DNA from 2 places in the Fructilactobacillus sp. YLN 2507 genome. Region 1 is predicted to be linked to the other one. Evidence: a T-box and tRNA genes for the amino acid it is inferred to sense, from the RefSeq annotation. Region 1 holds a T-box; the other holds one or more tRNA genes.

Evidence for each region. A T-box is a leader RNA that pairs with one kind of tRNA and senses whether it is charged. The one in region 1 lies ahead of asnS (asparagine--tRNA ligase), so its partner is inferred to be a tRNA-Asn.
Region 2: it has a tRNA-Asn gene. The T-box ahead of asnS (asparagine--tRNA ligase) is inferred to sense a tRNA for this amino acid. The anticodon was not compared.

What each region holds. Positions count from the first base shown of each region.
Region 1 is NZ_CM184303.1:871,812-879,562, reverse strand. It holds gene AC0GLY_RS04600 (hypothetical protein) at 1-62, shown strand, start outside; gene AC0GLY_RS04595 (lactonase family protein) at 138-1,181, shown strand; gene AC0GLY_RS04590 (hypothetical protein) at 1,201-1,440, shown strand; T-box leader at 1,488-1,683, shown strand; gene asnS (asparagine--tRNA ligase) at 1,729-3,123, shown strand; gene AC0GLY_RS04580 (MFS transporter) at 3,221-4,639, shown strand; gene AC0GLY_RS04575 (class A sortase) at 4,716-5,372, shown strand; gene AC0GLY_RS04570 (MFS transporter) at 5,726-6,916, shown strand; gene AC0GLY_RS04565 (chorismate mutase) at 6,913-7,170, shown strand; gene aroC (chorismate synthase) at 7,171-7,751, shown strand, end outside.
Region 2 is NZ_CM184303.1:989,587-997,337, forward strand. It holds gene AC0GLY_RS05160 (nicotinate phosphoribosyltransferase) at 1-85, opposite strand, end outside; gene AC0GLY_RS05165 (GntR family transcriptional regulator) at 196-897, opposite strand; tRNA gene AC0GLY_RS05170 (tRNA-Gln) at 949-1,020, opposite strand; tRNA gene AC0GLY_RS05175 (tRNA-Tyr) at 1,030-1,112, opposite strand; gene AC0GLY_RS05180 (peptide MFS transporter) at 1,319-2,791, opposite strand; gene glnA (type I glutamate--ammonia ligase) at 2,935-4,281, opposite strand; gene AC0GLY_RS05190 (MerR family transcriptional regulator) at 4,297-4,683, opposite strand; tRNA gene AC0GLY_RS05195 (tRNA-Thr) at 4,928-5,000, opposite strand; tRNA gene AC0GLY_RS05200 (tRNA-Asn) at 5,059-5,131, opposite strand; rRNA gene rrf (5S ribosomal RNA) at 5,141-5,257, opposite strand; rRNA gene AC0GLY_RS05210 (23S ribosomal RNA) at 5,342-7,751, opposite strand, start outside.

The sequences.
Region 1 (7,751 bases):
AAAAAACGCCCGCCATGGATCAAGAAGTTGCCGCTATTTTACGAGAAAATCATATTGGGTAATTTATGAAATCGGTTTCTTTACCGAGTTGATAGAGTATGGGATAATGTAGAAAAAGAGTTGGAGGAGTAGCAACGATGATTGAAAAATTTTTAGTTGGTACGTATACAAAACATCAAAGTCAGGGAATCTATCAAATTGAATTAGATACTGATAAAAAAGAATTGCAAAATGCCGAACTAGTTGCAAAAGCTGGATCACCCACTTACGTAGCTGAATCAGATGCCCATAAAGTTTATGCAATTGATAAAGAACTTAAAAATGACCAAACAATGGGGGGATTATTAGTTTTTGACAGTGCTAAAATTCCCTTTCAAGAAATTCAAGATGTTACGGAAGCGGGCAGTAGTCCAGCTTATGTGACTATTGACGAACTTCATCAAAACGTTTACACAGCAAATTACCATACGGGCAATGTTACCGTGTTTAAAATTAATACTGATGGAACCTTAACTGAAACAGATCGAATTCATGATATTGGGGAAGTTGGTCCTCGTCCTGAACAAGCAAGTGGCCCTCATCCTCATTATGCAGATTTGACCTACGACAATCGTATTGCTGTTTGTGATCTTGGACTAGATAAAGTTTATCTTTATGATTTATCAGAACAAGGAAAACTTTACTTAGTTAGTGAAACCACGATGGCACCCGGGTTTGGACCTCGGCATATTCAATTTGTTGAAAAAACAGGTAAAGCTTATTTAGTTGGTGAACTTTCCAGTCAATTAGCTGTACTTGATTATAATGAAGAAACCGGAACGTTGGCTGTGCAACAAATCGTTTCCACGATTCCTGCTGCATGGACCTCACATAATGGAGCCGCTGCAATTCGGATTTCTAATGATAATCGATTTGTCTATGTTTCCAATCGGGGCAATGATAGTTTAGCGGTTTTTGAAATTTTAGAAGATGGAAACGTAGACTTAATTCAATTAATTTCCATTGAAGGTGAATTTCCCCGTGATTTTACGTTTAATAGTGATCAAAGCTTTATAGTTGCAGTTAATCAAAATACTAATAATGCTACTTTGTATCAAAGAAATCTTGACACGGGAAAACTCACAATGCTTCAAAAGGACTTTGCGGTTCCAGAAGGAACTTGTGTAATGCTTAGAAAATAAATTAAAGGAGGGCTTTATCATGGCTGAAAATAATGTAGAAATTGCAATTCAAGGAAAATTAGATAAGATTTTTGCTGACTATCCTTTAACTCCTCGGTTGGAAATGTTAAAAATTGAATTTAAGCGGTCATTGATGCAAGATGCTACTGTAAAAGTAACTGATGGAACGGAACCAGTTGATGCAGTTCGGGAAGCTTTTCAAGACTTTGGTGATTTGCGCCATCAAATTAATGAAGTGCTGTTTAGTTCCGATAAATAATTGCAAAATTAGGTTTGATATTGTATATTTTAAGTAAGCAAAGTATGGCAAACAGTGGAAGAGTAACTTAGATTATTCTATTTAGCGAGTTAGGGATAGTGAGAGCTTAACTAGACATGTAAGTGAAGAACATTCAATGTTATTTTGGTTGAAAAACCAACGGTTGCAACTCGTTATTGTTGTTTAAAGTTGGTTTATTAAATTAAACAATTTGGGTGGTACCGCGAAGATTTCGTCCCTTATAGACGGAGTCTTTTTGTTTTGTCAAAAATTAAAGGAGAGATTAACATGAAAGATGTTTTAGTAAAAGATTTGTATACCAAGTCACGTGATTTTGGTGATGAATCAATTACAATTTCTGGTTGGATTCGGACTACACGTTCATCAAAGAAAATTGCATTTATCGAATTGAACGATGGTTCTTATATTAAGAATATTCAAATAATTGCTAAACGAAATGATTTAGATAATTACGAGGATGTGACTAAGTTACCAATTAGTTCAACTTTAAAAATTACTGGTAAATTAGTGGAAACACCGGATGCCCAACAACCATTTGAGTTACATGCTGAAGCAGTTGTAATTGAAGGAGTTTCAGACCCAGATTTTCCACTTCAAAAGAAGGCACATTCATTAGAATACCTACGAACAATTGCACATTTACGCCCCCGTACTAACACTTTTTATTCAGTTTTCAAAATTCGCTCTTTAGCAGCTTTTGCAATTCATGAATATTTACAAAAAAATGGTTTTGTTTATGTTAATACTCCAATTATTACTAGCAGTGATACAGAAGGTGCCGGAGAAATGTTCCGTGTGACTACGTTAGATGACAAAGACACTCCTAAAACAGATGCTGGGAAAAATGATTATAGTAAAGATTTCTTTGGTGAAGAAACTAATTTAACTGTTAGTGGACAACTTCAAGTTGAACCATTTGCTTTAGCTTTTCGAGATGTTTATACTTTTGGGCCTACTTTTAGAGCCGAAGATTCTCATACGAAACGACATGCTGCTGAGTTTTGGATGATTGAACCAGAAATGGCTTTTGCTGAACTTCCTGATGTTTTAGATCGTTCAGAAGGACTTTTAAAGTATGTAGTTCAATATTTATTAGACAATGCTGCTGCTGATTTACAATTCTTAAATGATAATGTTGATCATGATTTATTAGCTTTATTACACAAAACTGTTGATGAAGATTTTGCGCGCATTACTTATACTGAAGCAATTGATTTATTAGAAAAAGCTGATGTTGAATTTAAGTTCCCAGTCAAATGGGGAATTGATTTTAACTCCGAACATGAACAATACTTAGCTGAAAAAGTCTTTGAAAAGCCAGTTTTTGTAACGGATTATCCACGTGATTTTAAAGCATTTTATATGCGTGATAATGAAGATGGTAAAACCGTTGCAGCTGTTGACTTGTTAGTTCCCCGAATTGGTGAATTAATTGGAGGAAGCCAACGGGAAGAACGAGAAGATGTCTTAGAAGCTAAGATGAAAGAATTTGGATTACCACGTGAAGAATATGAATGGTATTTAGATCTCCGTAAATATGGTGGAACAAAACACTCTGGTTTTGGAATTGGGTTTGAAAGGCTTTTAATGTATGTTACTGGGATGGATAACATCCGTGATGTGATTCCTTATCCACGAGTTCAAGGAAGTATTAATTTCTAAAATTATTAAGGAACGCTAATTGCGTTCTTTTTTTATAGCTAAAAATATAGTATAATGTAGTCTGTAATAATTATAATATGATATGATTTTGAAAGGGATGCAACTTATGAAAACAAAATTCACGATGAGTCCCTTAACTCGTTTTTTATTCATTGCAACGATGTTAATTGGGACATTTACGATGTCCATTAGTCAATCATCATTATCAACTGCTTATCCTACTTTAATGAATTACTTTGGTGTTTCAGCAGATACGATTCAATGGTTGACAACTGGTTTTATGATTGTTATGTGTATTACGATGCCAATCAGTCCCTGGCTATTAAATAATATGAGTTTTAAACGCTTGTTTGCCTTAGTATTGATATTATTTGATCTTGGGACTTTGATTATTTACTTTGGAAATAGTTTTCCAATTGTAATGTTAGGTCGAGTAATGGAAGCTGCAGCTGTTGGAATTCTTTTTCCTTCTTATCAAACAGTTTTGCTAGAAATCACTCCGGAAAAGAAGCGAGGAACCATTATGGGAGTTGCTGGTTTAGTAATGGGATCAGCCCTTGCTTGTGGGCCTATTATTTCTGGAATTGTGTTGAACTATACGTCTTGGAGAGGGCTATTTGTTTTCTTTATGTTAATCATTACTTTGATTTTGGTTCTTTCATTTTTCGTTATGAAAGATGTCATGGCTAGAAAAGAAACTAAGTTGGATTGGTTGTCCATTTTTTATACTCTAGGATTAGTTGGCTTATTGTACTTCATTTCTGAAATTGGACGTGGTAATGTCAATTTCACAGAATTAGGAATGATATTAATTGTGTCATTAATTATGCTTAGTTTGTTTGTCCACCGCCAACTTACGATTAAGAATCCATTGTTAGATTTATGGGTAATGAAGAGTTTTAATTATGATTTATCAGTCCTTTTAACTGGCTTTTCTTACATCTCATTAATTGTGGTAACAATTATTTTCCCACTTTATTATCAACAAGTGCTTCATGTTTCACCATTCATTTCTGGAATGGCATTGGTTCCTGGAGCTGCTTTACTTAGTTTCTTAAACCCCTTAACAGGTACTTTGGCTGATAAGTTTGGGTTTAAGTCAACCATGATTTTTGGCATGTGTATGATTGTTACAGGTTGGGGGATGTTAACTATTTTTCAACTAACTAGTATTTGGGGAATGATTTTAATTGCCATGTTAATCGAAGGTGGAAACGCTTTTGTTATGATGCCAGCGGTTACTTTAGGTGCCAATTCGCTTCCAAATGATTTAATTTCTCATGGAACCGCCGTAATTACAACTATTCGACAAGTTCTTGGATCAACGGGAGTTACTGTGGCAACTTTAATCTTGGTAAACTTTACTAAGATGGACAGACAATCAGGTAAGTCTCTTAGTCAAGCTAATCAATTTGGATTTCATGCTGTTTATGTAACCTTTTTTTCAGTTGCTTTAATTGGATTAGTCATTGCTATGATGATTCGGAATACGCAAAAAAACAATCAAAGTGCCTAAATTGTGATATGATAAATTAAATAGCTTAGAACAGGCCATGCTTAGATGGTCTGTTTTCTTTGAGGGGAATTTAAAAATGTCAATTAAAAAAAAGCACCATCGAATTAAGAAAATCCTTACCTATTTAGTTTTAATAATTTTGTTATTGATTGGATTAGGGTTAACCTTTAACTCCCAAATTGAAAGCTTTTGGTTAGGTATGCGATCGGAACAAAAAGTAAATAAATTAACAAAGTCGGAAGTAAAAAAAGGTGAAGCAAAGTCAGGTAATTATGATTATAAAGCGGTTTCGGAGGTTTCTGCAAAGTCGATTATGGAAAGCGAAAAGGCTAGTCATGAAAATGCAATTGGAAAAATTAAGTATCCGGCCGTTGGAATTAATCTTCCTATTTATAAAGGATTAAATTCTGAGACATTGTTCTTAGGAGCTGGAACTATGAAACCTAATCAAAAAATGGGAAAGGGAAATTATGCGTTAGCTAGTCATCATATGGATGATCCCAAGCGTTTATTTTCACCACTAACAAAAGCAAAAAAGGGCCAGCTAATTGAGCTTTCCGATTTAAGCAAGACTTATAAATACAAAGTTACTATTGTTAAAGAAGTTAATGAAAAAGATGTTGGAGTGGTAAATGATGTACCTGGTAAAAAGCAAGTTACTTTAATTACTTGTACTAAACCAGTTCCTGGAATTACCGAACGAATTGTCGTTACTGGGGAGTTAATTAAATAAATTTTCTATTTTTCATAAAAATGTTGACACTTAAATGGGATTTATGGTTAAATTAATACAAATTAAAGGAAGGAAACGATTAATCATGAAAAATGAATTTCGAACGACCCACACTTTATATATTACCTATGCTTGGTTTATGTAGCCATTCGCGTTTAATTTAGATGCGGATGGTAGTCATCCGTATCTAAGTTTGGGTTGTTTAACTTGCTCGACTGGATACTGAATTAATGTCTCGTCGAGCAGGATAATGGATTTTTCTATTTTCAGATTAAAATTTCTTTTACGAATTTTAAAAACTCGCTAGACAATTAATTGTTTAGCGAGTTTTTTTATTAAAAGGAGTAAATATCATGGAAACAAAAAGTAAATTAAAGTTGAATAATTTAAGACTATCAATTGGTTTATATTTAAACTACTTTGTTCATGGATTTGCCTTAATTATTTTGGCTCAAAATATGACTAACTTAGCTCATAGTTGGGTAACAACGATTGCAATGGTTTCTTATGTTATGTCAGGGGTAGGAATTGGTCGATTAATTGCTTATCCGATCTCTGGATTATTAACGGATCGGTTTGGGCGAAAAACTTTTGTTTACCTAGGAATGTTAGCTTATTTAATCTTTGCATTAGGGATGGCGGTTACCAATCAAGTTTGGTTAGCCTATATTTTTGCCATTTTTGCTGGAGTTGCAAATTCATTATTGGATGCGGGAACTTATCCGACTCTTGTTGAAATGAACGACGGTCAAGGACAAGGAACTGTATTATTAAAAGCCTTTATGTCTGCCGGTGAATTCATTTTGCCAATGTTAGTTGCTTTTTTAGGAGATCATCAGCTTTGGTATGGTTGGTCATTTATGATGATGGCGGTCTTATTAATGATTAATGGGTTAATTTTAGTACCCGTTAAGTTTCCTTTGCCAAATCAAACTAGTGGATCCCGTCAGCAGCTTTCAACTGGAAAATATTCATTAAGAAAATTTGTGATGACAGGAGCCTTATTAGGGTATGGATATACTTCAATGGCATTGATGATTCTTTTTACTCAATGGATTACATTATATGCACAAAAAGTTTTATATATGACTGAAATTATGTCTCATTTTCTCTTGTCATTATATAGTATTGGATCAATTATGGGAGTTATTGCTTTATTTTTCTTACTCAAGTTAAAATTATCTGAAAATAAGTTAATGTTGGGGTTAAACTTCTTAGCAGTAGCAGCTTTACTTACAATTTTAGTAACTAACCATGCTTTTTTAATTGAACTTGCCTGCGTAGTTTTTGGATTTTCAGCTGCGGGTGGAGTGATGCAAACTGGTTTAACCGTATTTATGAAACTTTATCCAACTCATCGGGGTGCAATTACTGGGAGTTTTTATTTTTTTGGCAGTTTAGCATCCTTTACAATTCCAATTATCACAGGATGGTTGTCGAAAAGTAGTATTTTCAATGCATTTAGATTTGACTTTGTAATTGGAATTTTGGGATTAGTCTTAGTAATGATTATGGTGTTTTGTAGTAGGAGGAAAGGCGTATGAGTTTAACTAACGAACGTGATAAAATTGATAAAATTAATCAGCAGTTGGTTGACCTATTACTAAAACGATTCAAGACTGCAGATGAAATTAGCAGATTGAAACAAGCTGAAGGATTACCAATTTTAAATCCGCAACGAGAAGAAGAAGTTTTAACAAAGATAAAAGAGGTAACTAATAATTCAGCATATGCTGAATACATTAAAAATATTTTTATTACTATTATGGATGAAACGAAAAAATCGGAGGAAAAATAAATGAATTATATTACTGCTGGAGAATCACATGGACCACAATTAACTGGAATTTTGTCAGGAATTCCCGCCGGATTACACTTAGATGTTGCGGAAATAAATGCTGCTTTAAGTGCCCGTCAAGGAGGATATGGTCGGGGAAATCGGCAAAAAATTGAACACGATGAGATTCAAATCGTTGGAGGAGTTCGTCACTCAGTTACTTTAGGTAGTCCGATTGCTTTAGTAGTTAAAAATCGTGATCATGCTCATTGGGATAGTATTATGAATCCTACTGATGAAGCGAATGACAAAAATACATTACGGAAAGTAGAACGGCCACGTCCGGGTCATGCTGATTTAGTTGGTGGAATGAAATACCGCCATCGTGATTTAAGAAACGTCTTAGAACGTTCATCAGCTCGTGAAACGGCCATGCGGGTTGCAATTGGTAATATTTGTAAACAATTACTTCGTGAATTAGGCGTAAATATTGTGGGCTATGTCCAACAAATTGGAAAGATTGAGAGTACAGGAACTCCAACTAATGTAGTTAAAATCCAAGCAGCAATTGAAAAAAATGATTTACGAATGTTAGACAATAA
Region 2 (7,751 bases), 120 kb from region 1:
TTTTTGCAAAATAAGTTGCCATCATATTAATTTCATAATCATCAGTATGCAAAGTGAGATTTGCATTAACATCTATAGTTGCCATTTTTTTATTCCTCCAGAATAAAACAAACCAAGAAATTCAATTATGATTTAATTCTAACATTAAAAGTAATAAAGTAAAAAACACCAATCTCATTTTGGCTAATTCCGTATCTATTTATTTAAATAAAATTCAAAGCGTTGGGCAACGTATTGCGTTTCAACAAATTCAAGTGGCTGTTGATTTTTCAAATATGAAATTTGTTTCAATTTCAAAATCGGATCTCTGGGTTTAATAGTTAATAATTCTGCGACTCGTGAACTTGCTAAAATAGCTGAAATATATTGTTTGGCACTCACCGGAATCAGTCCCTTTTGTTCAGCTAACGAACGATAAAATGATTCAGTTACATCAACTTGATTCATCCCCTTAATCAAATCTGCTCTAACGGTAGTTGTTTCTAAACAAATCGGTTCCCCATCACCAAAACGCAACCGTTCCATACGCAAAACTCGTTCATTATTTTTTAATTCTAAGACACTTGCCTCTTTAAAAGTTGGTTCAATAATTTTATAAGATAATGTTTGACTACTTGGTTTCTTACCCTGAGCTTCCATAGTTTCTGTAAAGCTAGAAATACCAGACATATGCTCCTGAACTTTTTGACTAGTTACAAAAGTTCCTGATCCAATTGCATGGCGCAATAAGCCCTCATCAATTAAAGTTTGAACTGCTTGTCTTAAGGTCATTCGACTAACCCGATAACTTTCTGCCAATTTTCTTTCAGAAGGAATTTGGGTACCTAATGGCCATACTCCCGTTTCAATTTTTTGTTTAATGTCGTTGTGAATTTTTATGTAAACTGGTAAATCCATAAATCCTCCTATAAAAAAAATCGACTGACAATACGTCAGTCGATTTACCTATTGGGCTAGCTGGGATCGAACCAGCGCATACTAGGATCAAAACCTAGTGCCTTACCGCTTGGCCATAGCCCAAAAATAAAATGGAGGGGAGTGGATTCGAACCACCGAACCCGAAGGAGCGGATTTACAGTCCGCCGCGTTTAGCCAGACTTCGCTACCCCTCCGCATTGATTAATTGATTAGGTCACCCAATCAACATATATAATATTAATGGATAACGATGATCTTGTCAACAAAATATCGAAAAAAATCCAAATTTTTTTCGATATTTGCTAGGCGTTAAACTTACCCTAGTTTTTAATAAAAAAAGACATCAAAAAAAGCCTGAATTCAATTAAAATTTAGACTTTTAAACAAAAATTTATTTAGATTATTCTACATTTTCCATCAAGCTTAAAATTGGTTTTACAAAGAATAGTAAGACTACACTAGCTCCAATAGCAACTAACCCAATAATTCCAAAGTAAGCAATTTCGTGTCCTGGTGTATAAAAACGAGCAATTTGAGAATTAACTGCTTGTCCAGCAGCATTTGATAAGAACCACATACTTAACATTTGGGCACCAAAAGCTTTTGGTGCAAGTTGTGTCGTAACTGACAAACCAATTGGAGAAATTAACATTTCACCAATTTCAATAATGGCCCAACTACCAACTAACCAAAGTGGATTAATTTTAGCAGATGTTCCAAAAAGCATGAGTGGAATTACCATAAGTAAAAATGATAAACCTGAGAAGAACAAACCATAGGCAAATTTCTGTGGAGTTCTTGGTTGACGCTTACCCAACTTATTCCACAAAATTACAAATAATGGAGTATAAAGCATGATAAACAACGGGTTCAATGATTGATACCAACTTGGATCAATTTTTAACCAACCTAAGTTGTTATTTGTTTGACTAGCAGCAAAACTTGCTAAAATACTTGAACCAGATTCTTCAATTCCCCAAAAAATCATGGCACCGATAAATAGTGGTATGTAGGCAAGTACTTTCTTATGTTCATCTGCTGTAACTTTCTTGCTTTTTAACATAATTACGAAATAAATAATTGGCGTTACAATTGCTATAATACTTAAAAGCGTAACAAAGTTGTCAATAGTAAGAATTCCCATCAATTTCATAACAGTTATAACGGCAGCGAAAGCAATTAAACCGGCAATAATCTTAAAAACTGCTGATTTTGTTTCCCCAGAAAGTAATGGATCAGAAGGTTTTTCACCATCATCACCAAGGGTTTTATTACCACCAAAGTAGTAGAACAATAATCCAAAGAACATTCCAAATGCTGCAAGTGAGAATCCAACATGATAATTGTATGAAGTAGAAACCCATCCACATACTAGTGGTGAAATGAAGGCACCAAAGTTAATCCCAAAAACAAAAATTGTAAAAGCACTTTCACGTCGTAAATCTTCTGGTTTATATAGCTTACCAACCATATCAGAAATATTAGGTTTTAAAAGCCCAGTTCCTAAAGTAATAAAGGCAATCGAAGCAAATAGCCCCGTTAATCCAGCCGGAAGTGATAACGAAATGTGCCCTAACATGATTAAAATTCCACCATACAGAACCGTCCGACGACTTCCTAAAATTCGATCACTAATGTACCCACCAATTACGGATGCAAGATAAACTAATGATCCATAAATTGCCATAATTGACAAACCAGTGGTTTGAGATAGTCCCAAACCACCCTCTGAAACTTTAGCAACAATGTAAAACAATAGGATAGCTCGCATCCCATAGTAACTAAATCTTTCCCAGAATTCGGTTCCGACTAAAGCCGCTAAACCCTTCGGTTGTCCAAAAAACGCATGATCCATATCTTTTTTATTTTCCAAAATTATCTCTCCTAATTAAGAATATAAAAACAATTATACTCTACATCCTTTGTTTATACAAACTGAACATTTGTATATAAACTAACTAAAAAACGACTTAATCAAATTAGTTAAGTCGTTTTATTAGTTAGTTAGTAATTATTTTAGAGCATATCTAAATAACGATCCCGTTCCCATTGAGAAACGTTTTGACTGTAAGCACTCCATTCCATGTTTTTAGCATCTAAGAAATTCTGATAAATATGAGGACCCATAGCATCTTCCATTAAAGGATCTTTAGCATATTCAACTAATGCATTGTGTAATGAAGTTGGTAATTTTTCAATGTGATCAAGTTTAAGTTCTTTTCCATCCATTGAATAAATATTACGATCAACTGGTTCTTCTGGTTCAATCTTATTTTTGATTCCATCTAATCCGGCTTTTAAAATGGCAGCAATAGCTAAATATGGATTAGCTGAAGGATCAACACTTCTTAATTCAAGTCGAGTTCCCTTACCACGAGCGATGGGAACTCTAATCATTGGAGAACGGTTAGCACCCGACCAAGCAATATATACTGGAGCTTCAAATCCAGGAACTAATCGTTTGTATGAGTTAACTGTTGGATTACATACAGCAGTTAGAGCTTTTGCATGTTTCAATAATCCACCTAAGAAATAATAAGCAGTTTGTGATAATTGGCCTTCCCCATTTTCATCATAGAAAGCATTTTTTCCATCTTTATCAAAGAGTGACATGTTCATATGCATTCCAGAACCATTAACCCCATTCAAAGGTTTAGGCATAAAGGTTGCATATAAGCCATAACGTCGAGCCACGGTTTTAACAACCATTTTGAAAGTCTGAATATGATCAGCAGCAGCTACTGCATTATCATATTCAAAATCAATTTCATGTTGTCCTGGGGCAACTTCGTGATGAGATGCTTCAACTTTAAAGTTCATTTTTTCAAGCTCAAGCACCATATCACGACGAACGTTAGCAGCTAAGTCCATTGGTGCTAAATCAAAATAGCTTCCTTTATCATTTAGTTTTTCGGTTGGACGACCATTTTCGTCTAATTCAAATAGGAAAAACTCTGGTTCAGGTCCAATGTTAAAATCGCTAAACCCTAATTCTTGCATTTCTTCAAGAACACGCATTAAATTATTACGAGGATCTCCAGCAAATAATTCGCCATCAGCAGTATATACTGAACAAGTAATTCTTGCTACTTTACCGTGCTCGTCACCCCAAGGAAATACCATCCAGGTATCAAGATCTGGATGTAAATACATATCACTTTCTTCAATTCTCACAAAACCATCAATTGAAGATCCATCAAACATTAACTTTCCTGCCAATAATTGATCTAATTGACTAATTGGAACTTCAACATTTTTAACTGTTCCAAGTAAATCAGTAAACATTAAACGAAGAAAACGAACATCTTCATCTTTAACCATTCTTTTAATATCTTCAGGTGTATATTTGACTGTCTTTTCCATTACCCTATCTCCCTTTTATAAATGACCGTGTTTGAATTGAGGATTTTTATCAACATAGAAGCCACCGGCTTTCATGATATCATCATGAAGGTACTCACGAACTCTTTCATCACTAACACTTTGCCGTTGATTATTTTGCTTATTAGCTAAACGACGACGTTGTTTTTCGTAAACACGCTTTACCTGTTCAATATTCATTCCTTCATCCAAGTAATCTTTCACTTCTAGAATTCGATCAATATTATTCAATGAATAAAGGCGACGATTACTTTCAGTACGCTTAGATTTTACTAAACCACAATCATCATAATATCTAATCTGGCGCGCTGTTAGCGATGTTAATTTCATTACTGTACCCATCGGCAAAACTGCCATTGAGCGTCTTAAATCTTTTTCACTCATATCAATAGCTCCTCATTGATAGTAATCATAGAAGTATTTAAATAAATGGTCAACTATTAATGTAACATTTTGTGACATAAGAAAATAAAAAAAAAGAAATACATCAAATGATTTATTTCTTTTTTTGAATGTATGCAACTTGTATACCATAAATTACATACTATTCTATGTTATGCAATATGAATTATATCAACAATGTTTTTATACAAGCATTATCGATAATAGTAAATAGATATCCTTAATATGCTGATTAGAGGAGTCGAACCTCCGACCTTCGGTTTACGATGCCGATGCTCTACCAACTAAGCTAAATCAGCAAAAATATTAGCATATAAATCAAAAGCGCTAACCAAGCAGTTAACGCTTTTGATTTAACTCCGACAGGCGGGCTCGAACCGTCGACAACCTGATTAACAGTCAGGTGCTCTACCAACTGAGCTATGTCGGAATAATAGACGCGCGGCAACGTCCTATCCTCGCAGGGGGCGATCCCCCAACTACTTTTGGCGTGCTGAAGCTTAACTTCTGTGTTCGGCATGGGAACAGGTGTATCCTTCAGGCTATCGCCACCACACTACTTTTTTGTGAGAACTTCGTTCTCTCAAAACTAGACAATATTATTTTCTTCCGATTAACTTCCATTGAATCTTCATTCTACTTGGTTAAGTCCTCGACTGATTAGTATTAGTCCGCTTCACGTATCACTACGCTTCCACTTCTAACCTATCTACCTGATCATCTTTCAGGAGTCTTACTTCCATATAGGAATGGGAAATCTCATCTTGAGGCGAGTTTCACACTTAGATGCTTTCAGCGTTTATCTCATCCATACATAGCTACTCAGCAATGCGCCTGGCGGCGCAACTGATACACCAGCGGTATGTCCATCCCAGTCCTCTCGTACTAGGGACAGCTCCTCTCAAATTTCCTGCGCCCGCGACGGATAGGGACCGAACTGTCTCACGACGTTCTGAACCCAGCTCGCGTACCGCTTTAATGGGCGAACAGCCCAACCCTTGGGACCAACTACAGCCCCAGGATGCGATGAGCCGACATCGAGGTGCCAAACCTCCCCGTCGATGTGAACTCTTGGGGGAGATAAGCCTGTTATCCCCAGGGTAGCTTTTATCCGTTGAGCGATGGCCCTTCCATTTGGTACCACCGGATCACTAAGTCCGACTTTCGTCCCTGCTCGACCTGTATGTCTCGCAGTCAAGCTTGCTTTTGCCTTTACACTTTTGGAATGATTTCCAACCATTCTAAGCAAACCTTTGAGCGCCTCCGTTACTATTTAGGAGGCGACCGCCCCAGTCAAACTGCCAACCAGACACTGTCTCCGCGCACGATCAGTGCGCAGGGTTAGAGTGTTCACATAACAAGGGTAGTATCCCACTGACGCCTCCACCGAGACTAGCGTCCCGGCTTCTATGGCTCCTACCTATCCTGTACAAGTTATGTAAACACCCAATATCAAGCTACAGTAAAGCTCCATGGGGTCTTTCCGTCCTGTCGCGGGTAACCTGCTTCTTCACAGGTATCTTAATTTCACCGAGTCTATCGTTGAGACAGTACTCAAATCGTTACGCCTTTCGTGCGGGTCGGAACTTACCCGACAAGGAATTTCGCTACCTTAGGACCGTTATAGTTACGGCCGCCGTTTACTGGGGCTTCATTTCGGTGCTTTGCCGAAGCTAACACTTCCACTTAACCTTCCAGCACCGGGCAGGCGTCAGCCCATATACTTCATCTTACGATTTTGCATAAACCTGTGTTTTTGATAAACAGTCGTTTGAGTCTTTTCACTGCGGCTGGCCGTGAGGCCAGCACCCCTTCTTCCGAAGTTACGGGGTCATTTTGCCGAGTTCCTTAACGATAGTTCTCTCGCTCACCTGAGGATACTCTCCTCGACTACCTGTGTCGGTTTGCGGTACGGGTAATTAATTACTAACTAGAAGCTTTTCTCGGCAGTGTGACGTCAGATCCTTCTCTACTTAAATTTCGATCCTCATCATCGCTTGTCAACTCGCTTAAAAGCATTTAACTCTTAAACTGACTTACGATTTGAACACACCTTTCCATTCGTGTGCTAATCTTAGCCTACTGCGTCCCTCCATCGTTCAAACATAATTAACTAGTACAGGAATCTCAACCTGTTATCCATCGCCTACGCTTCTCAGCCTCGGCTTAGGTCCCGACTAACCCTGGGTGGACGAGCCTTCCCCAGGAAACCTTAGTCATTCGGTGGATCAGATTCTCACTGATCTTTCGCTACTCATACCGGCATTCTCACTTCTAAGCGCTCCAGCAGTCCTTACGGTCTACCTTCATTGCCCTTAGAACGCTCTCCTATCACGCAACGTAGTTGCGTCCGCAGTCTCGGTAATATGCTTAGCCCCGGTAAATTTTCGGCGCAGAATCACTCGACTAGTGAGCTATTACGCACTCTTTAAATGGTGGCTGCTTCTGAGCCAACATTCTAGTTGTCTATGCAACTCCACTTCCTTTTCCACTTAGCATATATTTAGGGACCTTAACTGGCGGTCTGGGCTGTTCCCCTTTCGACGATGGATCTTATCACTCATCGTCTGACTCCCGGACATAAATCAATGGTATTCGGAGTTTATCTGAACTCAGTAATCCTAGATGGACCCCTTGCTCAAACAGTGGCTCTACCTCCATGATTCTAATTCCGAGGCTAGCCCTAAAGCTATTTCGGAGAGAACCAGCTATCTCCAAGTTCGTTTGGAATTTCACCGCTACCCACACCTCATCCCAGCACTTTTCAACGTACACGGGTTCGGACCTCCGGTGCGTATTACCGCACTTTCATCCTGGACATGGGTAGATCACCTGGTTTCGGGTCTACGGCAACATACTATGGCGCCCTATTAAGACTCGCTTTCGCTACGGCTCCGCTTTTTCGGCTTAACCTTGCATGCAACTGTAACTCGCCGGTTCATTCTACAAGAGGCACGCCATCACCCATTAACGGGCTCTGACTGCTTGTAGGCACATGGTTTCAGGAACTATTTCACTCCCCTTCCGGGGTGCTTTTCACCTTTCCCTCA